DNA from 3 places in the Rhizobium skierniewicense Ch11 genome. Region 2 is predicted to be linked to each of the others. Evidence: predicted binding sites of a transcription regulator. Region 2 holds the regulator's gene; each other region holds the start of a gene.
What was found. The regulator PhoB, encoded in region 2, activates phosphate uptake and scavenging genes when phosphate is short. The targets are predictions, from matches to a motif close to TGTCATNNANCTGTCAT.

Region 1 (3,277 bases), on a different contig from region 2:
ACGTCTTCCTTGGAAAATCCCGTCATTTCCAGAAAGCCTTCATTGACGCGAATGAAGCGATGGTCATCCAGCCGGCAAATGAGACCCGGCGCGGGATTGGCGTTGAAAGAGCGCTCGAACCGTTCTTCGGCCTCGAAACGCGGCGTCTCGTCGCGCAGGATCAGCGCCAGAACATCCGGCTTGTCTGTGCCATCGGAAATGATCATGCTGCGCACGGTGTGCACCCAAACCAGATCGAGATCGTCGGCAGGTGATATCTCCACCGTCACATCGTCGATCGTTTCTCCCGCCAGCAGGCGTTCGAGCGGGTATTGCCCCTCGTCCAGCAGGTGGTTGTTCCGATAGCGCAGCGTGAAGCGGCGCCGATAGTCCCTGGCATCGGCACCCAGATCTTCGATGCTGTCGACGCGGTGCATCTCAAGGGCCGATACATTGGCCCAGACGATATCGCCATTTGGCTCCACAAGAATGATGCCATCGCTCAAACCGCCAATCAGTTCCTGAAGACTGCCTCGGTTGATCCTGGGTGGCTGCTGGGGAGCATCGTTCATTTCGTGTCTCGGCTGCGTGGACAAATCATGTGCGATCATCATGCCGTCTCTCGAGGCGAAAAGCGAGCGGTGGACACACGAAGAGCATTGTCATAGCGCAAAAGTTGTGATGGGCAGCACGGCGGCAACAAAGGCTTAATCCCTTATCCTCTAATGTGACGAAAATATCGAAGAGAGAGAGCTTGCCAATGCCCACACAGTGCAATGGTTGCCGCGACGGCGCAGCATTTGACGTACCATTTTCCATGGCTTTCCAGCCGATTGTCGACATCACAACAGGCAAGGTCTTCGCCCATGAGGCGCTGGTGCGCGGCCCGACGGGAGAAGGTGCAGGCTCTGTTTTAAGTCGCGTCAGTGATGACACCCGCTACGCGTTCGACCAGCAATGCCGAGTCAAGGCCATCGAGCTTGCCGCAAAGCTCTACGATCCTGCAGACGACGTGAAACTGTCGATCAATTTCATGCCGAACGCCGTCTATGAGCCACGCGCCTGTATCCGCCTGACCTTGCAGACGGCGATGAAGACAGGGTTTCCGCTCAACCGCATCATCTTCGAATTTACCGAAAACGAAAAGCTCGACACCAAGCACGTGCTCGACATCTTGCGAACATATCGGGATATGGGCTTCAAGACCGCCATTGATGACTTCGGTGCCGGACATTCGGGCATCGGCCTGCTGACCCTTTTTCAACCTGATATTGTCAAGCTGGATATGGACCTCATCCGCGGTATCGACACCGATATCTCCAGACGCATCATCGTCAAGCACACGCTGAACATGCTGTTTGAACTCAACATCACGCCCCTGTGCGAAGGCGTTGAAACCTACGGGGAGATGTCGGTGCTGAAAGACCTCGGCGTCAGTCTCATCCAGGGATACCTGCTGGCAAAACCGAGCTTCGAGACTCTGGCCGTTCCAGCACTGTTTGCTCCGCCGCTTGCGCACGCGGTTTGACAGGCTTGTATGATGGGGAAAGACCGGGCGCGTGACACGCGCCTGTCATGAACGCGTTATAATTGCTGTATCAACACAAAGCCGGTTTTGACTCGTGAACCGAAGCGCGGAGGTTGATCTCGCATGAACATTGCCCTTGTTGTTGGCGCGCTCATCCTGCTCTTCGTGCATCTTTTAAGTATCGCGCTTGCAACGGTCCGGTTGAAACGAACGCCGCTCCCCACTGTATTTGCCTCATCAAAACCGCCTGTTTCCCTTATCATTCCCCTGCGCGGCATCGAGAATTTCACACCGCTGACGATTTCGCGTGCCTTCACTCTGGACTGGCCGAACTACGAAATCATCTTCTGTGTGGCGGACAGGAGCGATCCGGTCATCAAAGAGGTCCAGTCACACCTGGCAGCCTTTCCGCACATCAGCGCAAGAGTGCTGATCGGCGACGACAGGATCAGCGCCAATCCCAAACTCAACAATTGCGTCAAGGGTTGGCGGGCAGCGGCCCATGACTGGGTGGTGCTGGCCGATTCCAACGTGTTAATGCCATCAGACTACATCACGACATTGATGGCGGCGTGGCGCAACGACACCGGCCTCGTCTGCTCCCCGCCCATCGGCTCACGGCCGCAAGACCTGTGGGCCGAGGTCGAATGCTGCTTTCTCAACACGTTCCAGGCCCGTTATCAGTATTCGGCGGAAGCCTTGGGCAACGGTTTCGCGCAGGGCAAGACGATGCTGTGGAACAAACCGTTTCTCGATGCGCGGGGTGGCATCGAGGCGCTGGGAGCTGAAATTGCCGAGGATGCAGCGGCCACCAAGCTGGTGCGGGCAGCCGGCCTGAATGTTCATCTCGTCTCGTCTCCGTTCGAGCAGCCGCTCGGGCGACGCAGCCTCGGCGAGATATGGTCTCGACAAACCCGCTGGGGCAGGCTGCGGCGCGTCACATTCCCGCTGTTCTTCGCGCCAGAAATTTTCGTCGGTGTGGTCCCGCCTCTGCTGCTGACCATTGCAGCGCTCTTCCTCGCTGGAGCCGGTATGACCTTGGTTCTCGCGGGCGCAGGTGCTGTCATCGCGGGCTTTTACCTGCCGGAGCTCTACCTCGCCAGACGCGCGGGCTGGCACACCTCATGGCGAAGCGTCCCAGCCATGATGATCCGCGACATTCTCCTGCCTGCCATCTGGATCAAAAGCCTTCTGGGCTCCTCCGTCTCATGGCGCGGCAATAAGATGACAGTGGCGACCGACCGGAGCAGCCTTTCTCCTTCCGCCGCCGAGCTTTCATAACGCGGAACACCAAACCGTGTGAGAACCAGAAGCGTGCATTTTGCGTTCCCCGTGCTCATAGTGAGGTATGAGACCGTGAAAAAGCTTGTTTTGGCCGCAGCCCTGCTGCTGGCGTCGCACACACAAGGGTGGAGCATGGATAGCCTGTCGCATTTCACATGGAAAAACCGGGTCCTGCTGGTCTTTGGCCAGACGGACGACGCGAAGGTCAAAAAGCAGATCACCACGATCCGCGCGGAGGAAGCCGAACTGGCAGATCGTGACATGGTCGTGCTGCATGTCACCCAGAATAACGTCACGCCGATCTTCGGAAATACGGGCGGTATCGACGCGCAAGCGCTGGCCCGCGAAGCTGGCGCCGATGGAAACAGCTTCAAGGCTGTGTTGATCGGCAAGGATGGTGGCGTCAAGCTTCGCAGCGAGGATGTTGTCGGCAGCGTCGCGCTATTTGATCTGATCGACCGCATGCCCATGCGCCGGGCAGGCCAG
Region 2 (3,277 bases):
CGTGACCGCGCTCATCGGTCCATCGGGCTGTGGCAAATCCACATTCCTGCGAACGCTGAACCGCATGAACGACACGATCGACGGTTGCCGCGTCACGGGTAAGATCACGCTCGATGGCGAAGATATCTACGACAGCAACATCGATGTGGTTGAACTGCGCGCCCGTGTCGGCATGGTGTTTCAGAAGCCGAACCCGTTTCCGAAGTCGATCTACGAGAACATCGCCTACGGCCCGCGCATTCACGGTCTTGCCCGCAACAAAGCGGATATGGACCAGATCGTCGAGGCCAGCCTTCAAAAGGCAGGTCTGTGGAACGAAGCCAAGGATCGCCTGCTGGAATCCGGGACGGGCCTTTCGGGTGGTCAGCAACAGCGTCTGTGCATCGCCCGCGCGATTGCCGTCAGCCCTGAAGTCATTTTGATGGACGAACCCTGCTCGGCGCTCGACCCTATCGCAACGGCCAAGGTCGAGGAACTGATCCACGAACTTCGCTCGAACTACACCATCGTCATCGTGACCCACTCCATGCAACAGGCAGCCCGCGTTTCACAGCGCACTGCGATGTTCCATCTGGGTCATCTCGTGGAAGAAAACGACACCGACAAGATGTTCACCAACCCGGATGACCAGCGCACGCAGGATTACATCATGGGTCGCTTCGGCTGATCCTGTCGTTGATTGCAACCCATCGCGTTGAACCGCTTGAGCCTGACAGGGCTTGCGGCCAGCCGCATCGAAACTGGAGAATTCGACCATGCCGACAAACTCGCACATCATGTCCGCGTACGACGAGGAACTGAAGTTCCTCAGCCGCCGTATCGCTGAAATGGGTGGTCTTGCGGAGCAGATGTGCAGCGATGCGGTGCGCGCGCTCGTCAACTCCGATGCCGCTTTGGCCCAGAAGGTCATTTCAGATGATACGATCCTCGACAATGCCGAGCGCGAAATCGGAGACAAGGCGATCGTGACCATCGCCAAGCGTCAGCCGATGGCTGCCGACCTTCGCGAAATCATCGGCTCGCTGCGCATCGCCGCTGATCTGGAGCGTGTGGGCGACCTTGGCAAGAACACGGCCAAGCGGGTCATCGCGGTTGCCGGAACCGGTGTACCCCGCAAGCTCGCCCGTGGTCTCGAACACTTGTCAGAGCTGGCTTTGGTCCAGTTGAAAGACGTTCTGGATGTCTATTCCACCCGTTCGGCGGAAAAGGCGCAGACCATCCGCGAGCGTGATGAGGAAATTGATGCCATGTACACCTCGCTGTTTCGCGAGCTGTTGACCTACATGATGGAAGACCCGCGCAACATCACCACCTGCACACACCTTCTGTTCTGCGCCAAGAATATCGAGCGTGTGGGCGATCATGCGACGAACATCGCGGAAACCATCTACTACATGGCCACCGGCAGCCAGCCGGCAGGCGAGCGTCCCAAGGACGACAGTTCCAATACGCTCGGTGCGATCACCGAGTGAATGTCCTACAAGACTGGCGGAGTCACTAGTCATGGTGCCGAAAATAGCTGTTGTCGAAGATGAAGAGGCGTTGAGCGTTCTTCTTCGCTACAATCTCGAATCCGAAGGTTACGACGTGGACACGATCCCGCGTGGTGATGAGGCGGAAATCCGCTTGCAGGAACGTACGCCGGATCTGCTCATTCTCGACTGGATGCTGCCAGGTGTCTCCGGCATCGAGCTGTGCCGTCGCTTGCGGATGCGCCCGGAAACGGAACGCCTGCCAATCATCATGCTGACGGCCCGTGGCGAGGAAAGCGAACGCGTGCGTGGATTGGCCACAGGTGCCGACGACTATGTGGTCAAGCCGTTCTCCACACCGGAACTGATGGCGCGCGTCAAGGCGATGCTGCGCCGCGCCCGCCCGGAGGTCCTGTCATCCGTTTTGAAATGTGGTGATATCGAACTGGACCGCGAAACCCACCGCGTCCATCGCAAGGCCCGCGAAGTGCGCCTGGGACCAACCGAATTCCGCTTGCTGGAGTTCCTGATGGTATCGCCCGGCCGCGTTTTTTCCCGCTCGCAACTTCTTGACGGCGTGTGGGGGCACGACATCTACGTGGATGAACGCACGGTGGACGTCCATGTAGGCCGTCTGCGCAAGGCGCTCAACTTCTCCAGCATGCAGGACGTCATCCGCACCGTTCGCGGCGCTGGATATTCGATGGAGGCCTAACGTCTACGGCGAAGTCAGATGCGACGTAACGCATTGAGGAGCACGCGCCACCGTGAGCGGCGCATATCAGCGGCGTGCTTTTCATGTCTGAAGTCGCTTGGTTCTTGTAGGCTCATCACGACACGGTGGGAGCCTAGCGACGCCCCGATCAAGATATGATATGTTGAATAGATCGGCACCTGGGCTGATAAACAGCCAGAATACCAGACTGTTTCAGAGCTCAATATCCTCAACGAAAACAAACGTTCTCATATCGTGACTGATATGACGACAAGGGTTGATTGAAATTATCTGAAAATTAAAGTTTGACTATCCGACCGGAAGGCTCTATCTATTGGTTGTCGATATTTTTTCTTGCTGAGCTTTGGTTGCCGCGCGATTAGCACCGCGTTTTGAACTAACCCTTTCTTCAAAAAAATCGCTATAATCGCACGCAGGGCGTCAGTTCTGCGATCTATCTCTTATGCTTTGAAAGGGTTCATTATGACCACAGGCACAGTAAAATGGTTTAACTCCACCAAGGGCTTCGGCTTCATTCAGCCTGACAACGGCGGCACAGACGCATTCGTACACATCTCCGCTGTAGAGCGTGCAGGTATGCGCGAAATCGTTGAAGGCCAGAAGCTGAGCTACGACCTTGAGCGCGACAACAAGTCGGGCAAAATGTCTGCTTGCAACCTTCAGGCTGCTTAAATAACGGGATCTGCTTTCCCTTGACCACGGATGTACTGGCACTGTTGAAAGCATGAGACCAACCGAGGTCAGGCACTTTGCCTGGCCTTTTTTTGTGCCGCTTGGCGGCGCAAGCTTCGGGTACTGTGCCTTTATGGCGTTAACAGGGTCCAGGCTGCTCGATCCACCCCGCATCGGACTTCCAGCAAATCGATCCCGATTTCAGGCCGGTGCGACAGGAAGGAAATTTCATGTCTGAAACACACAGCAAATCTCGCAAACAGGCCGAGATCGCATTTGGCGCCACGCAAACGCAGTTTTTTGCCCGTGGCCATGCGGTTGAAGAGATCAACTCGATTACGCAGGCGCGTGACGAAAAGACGATCAGACTGCGCGAAGCGCGTCTTGCCAAGGAATT
Region 3 (3,277 bases), on a different contig from region 2:
CCGCAGCCCGCCATGCCCGCATTGTCAAGTCAGGCAATATGAGCCTTGGCGTCAATCTGCTCGGTGTTTTGACGAAACAGGCCGCAAAGGCGCTCGACGCCAACGCCTGGGATATCGAAATTCTCGAAATGCACCATAAACACAAGGTTGACGCACCTTCGGGTACTGCTCTGCTTTTGGGACAAGCGGCAGCGCAGGGGCGCGGCATCGACCTTGCGGCAAAATCAGTGCGCGTTCGTGATGGCCATACCGGCCCGCGCGAAGGCGGCGCGATTGGCTTTGCAACGTTGCGCGGCGGCTCTGTCGTGGGGGACCACTCGGTGATTTTTGCTGGCGAAGGCGAGCAGGTCACGCTGTCCCACCACGCCGCAGACCGGACAATCTTTGCCCGTGGCGCGATCGCTGCCGCTATCTGGGCTCACGGCCAGAAACCCGGCCTTTATTCGATGCTGGACGTTCTCGGTCTGGCTGAAGACCTATAACCAACCTCTGGAGAGACATTGCTATGAGCGGAACCCTCGTCCTCGTTCGTCACGGCCAAAGTGACTGGAACCTCAAGAACCTCTTCACCGGCTGGCGCGACCCGGACCTGACCGACCTTGGCGTCCAGGAAGCCAATGCCGGTGGTAAGGCGCTGGCAGATTACGGCATCAAATTCGATGTGGCCTATACGTCGTCTCTCATCCGCGCGCAAAGAACCTGCCAGATGGTTCTCGACAATGTCGGCCAGTCCAACCTCGAGACGATCCGCGATGAGGCGTTGAACGAACGGGACTACGGTGATCTCTCCGGCTTGAACAAGGATGATGCGCGCGCGAAGTGGGGCGAAGATCAGGTCCATATCTGGCGCCGCTCCTATGATATCCCGCCACCAGGCGGTGAAAGCCTGCGGGATACGGGTGCGCGCGTCTGGCCATACTATCTGACGGAAATCCTGCCGCGTGTGCTGCGCGGCGAAAAAGTGCTTGTGGCTGCGCACGGCAACTCGCTGCGCTCGCTTGTGATGGTGCTGGACAAGTTGAGCAAGGACGAAATCCTCAAGCTCAATCTCGCCACCGGTGTGCCCATGGTCTACAAGCTGAATGCCGATTCAACCGTCGCGTCAAAGGACGTCCTGGGCGATATGTCGGCCGCGCATTGAGGCCAAACGAAAAGAGCGCCCGTCAGAATATGGCAGGGCGCTCTCGTGATCAAACACATTCAAAATATGAGGCTTCATCGAAGCATAGCCTCAGAAGTTACGATGTTCGCCGAACCAGTAGGCGCAGAATACTGTCGAACCTGCGAAAACTGCGAAGAATACTGAGATAAGAATTCCGATTTCCATGATCGTCTACTCCTGGCATCTTTGAAACTTGCATTAATAACGCACGATGCTTGAAGAAGTTTCATTGACGGTTCAAAGCCCTGTTTTCGGGGAGTGTCACACTGTACGCGGCGGGCACCAAAACAGGTGCACATCGGACAAACAGCCTCGCTTGATACGATATCACGACAAACATCATCATTCCGTCACGCAGACGTATTAATTCGCTGTGACAGCCTTGAACATCAGAGGCGAATTCATTCAAACTGTTGTTTGATCGTGACTATCGAAAGTGCTGCCCTGTGCGTTACGCCATTTATTTCACACCCGCGAAAGACGATCCCCTTACTGAAACGGCGTCGCGATGGCTCGGGCGAGATGCGTTCACGGGTGCTCGCCACGATGAACACGCAGCCTATGCCAACATCACCGCTGACCCGTGCCGCTACGGATTTCATGCGACGTTGAAAGCACCCTTCGAGCTTGCCGCTGACCGCAGCGAGACCGATCTTCTGACGGCTTTCCGCGCCTTTGCCGGCAACCGTCAAGCCTTTGCTATCCCCACTGCCGTCATCGGCACGCTTGGCCCTTTTTTTGCCTTCGTGCCCGACAGGGTCCATCAGCCGCTACAGGATTTCGCCGCAGATGTTGTCCGCTATTTCGAACCCTTCCGCGCGCCCCTTTCAGAGAGCGATATTGCACGACGCAGGCCGCAAAATCTGACGGAAAGCGAGAGGCAGAACCTGACGCGATGGGGTTACCCGCATGTCATGGATGATTTTCGCTTCCACATGACTCTGACCGGCCCGGTACCGGAAAACCACCGTTCGGACGTGGCAAGCGTTCTGCACCGCAAATTCGCCGAATTTACCGGCCGCCCTTTGACGATCTCGGGGCTTGGGCTTTTTGTTGAGCCGACGCGCGGCGACGATTTTACCGTCCACACCTGGTTGCCCCTGACCGGATCTGCCGGACAGACGCACGGCGCCGATAGCGCCAACGACACGAAAGACTGATACCCATGACCGAACATGTTTTTTCCAACGCTCGCATTGTTCTTGAAGACCAGATCATCAAGGGCTCTCTGCTTGTTCGCGATGGCCTGATTGTCGATATCAGTGACGGTTCGTCGAGGGCGGGCGAGGATATGGAGGGCGACTTCCTGATCCCCGGTCTCGTCGAACTGCACACCGACCATCTGGAGCAGCATTATTCTCCGCGTCCCGGAGTGACCTGGAACAAGACGGCGGCCATTCAGGCGCACGATGCGCAGGTCGCGTCATCGGGCATCACCACGGTGTTCGATTGCCTGCGTCTGGGTTCGGACGAGGATGGCGGCTTCAAAAAGGGCGAGATGCGGGATATGGCGGATGCCATCGAGCACGCCCAGAGCGAGAACCGGCTGCGCGCCGACCACCTGCTGCACCTGCGTTGCGAAGTGGCGGCGGCTGATGTGCTGGATCATTTCGAAGATTTCGAAGATGACCCCAAGGTCAGGCTGATCTCCCTAATGGACCACTCCCCGGGTCAACGACAGTTCCAGACCATGGATCAGTACATCATGTTCTACCAGAAGAAACGCGGCTTGAGCGACGAGGTCTTCAAGGCCTTCGTCGATCGCCGCGTGTCCGCATCCCAGAAATACTCGGCACAACACCGGGATTTTCTCGCTGCCCGCTGCGCCGAGCACGGTATCACCGTGGCCAGCCATGATGATGCGACGGATGCGCATGTCGAGGAAGCCATTGGTCACGGGGTGAAGCTGGCGGAGTTTCCCACCAGCGTCGAGGCCGCAAAAGCATCGCACAGTGCCGGTATGAGCGTTCTGATGGGTGCGCCGAACATCGTTCGCGGCAAGTCCCATTCCGGCAATATCGCAGCGCGCGACCTCGCCGAACTCGGGGTCCTTGATGTCCTGTCTTCGGATTACGTTCCCTTTAGCCTGCTCTACGCACCGTTTCTGCTTGTCGA

Region 1: a site for PhoB is predicted at 1,551-1,567, ahead of EKM04_RS17695 (ceramide glucosyltransferase). Genes of this name have one in related genera too.
Region 3: a site for PhoB is predicted at 1,500-1,516, ahead of EKM04_RS19210 (DUF1045 domain-containing protein). Genes of this name have one in related genera too.

What each region holds. Positions count from the first base shown of each region.
Region 1 covers NZ_RXPG01000028.1:220,588-223,864, forward strand. The annotation lists gene EKM04_RS17685 (helix-turn-helix transcriptional regulator) at 1-551, opposite strand, end outside; gene EKM04_RS17690 (EAL domain-containing protein) at 740-1,507, shown strand; gene EKM04_RS17695 (ceramide glucosyltransferase) at 1,631-2,788, shown strand; gene EKM04_RS17700 (DUF4174 domain-containing protein) at 2,864-3,277, shown strand, end outside.
Region 2 covers NZ_RXPG01000009.1:28,242-31,518, forward strand. The annotation lists gene pstB (phosphate ABC transporter ATP-binding protein PstB) at 1-667, shown strand, start outside; gene phoU (phosphate signaling complex protein PhoU) at 756-1,472, shown strand; gene phoB (phosphate regulon transcriptional regulator PhoB) at 1,504-2,187, shown strand; gene EKM04_RS08525 (cold-shock protein) at 2,671-2,880, shown strand; gene EKM04_RS08530 (hypothetical protein) at 3,111-3,277, shown strand, end outside.
Region 3 covers NZ_RXPG01000029.1:168,455-171,731, forward strand. The annotation lists gene dapB (4-hydroxy-tetrahydrodipicolinate reductase) at 1-482, shown strand, start outside; gene EKM04_RS19205 (2,3-bisphosphoglycerate-dependent phosphoglycerate mutase) at 506-1,141, shown strand; gene EKM04_RS19210 (DUF1045 domain-containing protein) at 1,609-2,322, shown strand; gene EKM04_RS19215 (alpha-D-ribose 1-methylphosphonate 5-triphosphate diphosphatase) at 2,328-3,277, shown strand, end outside.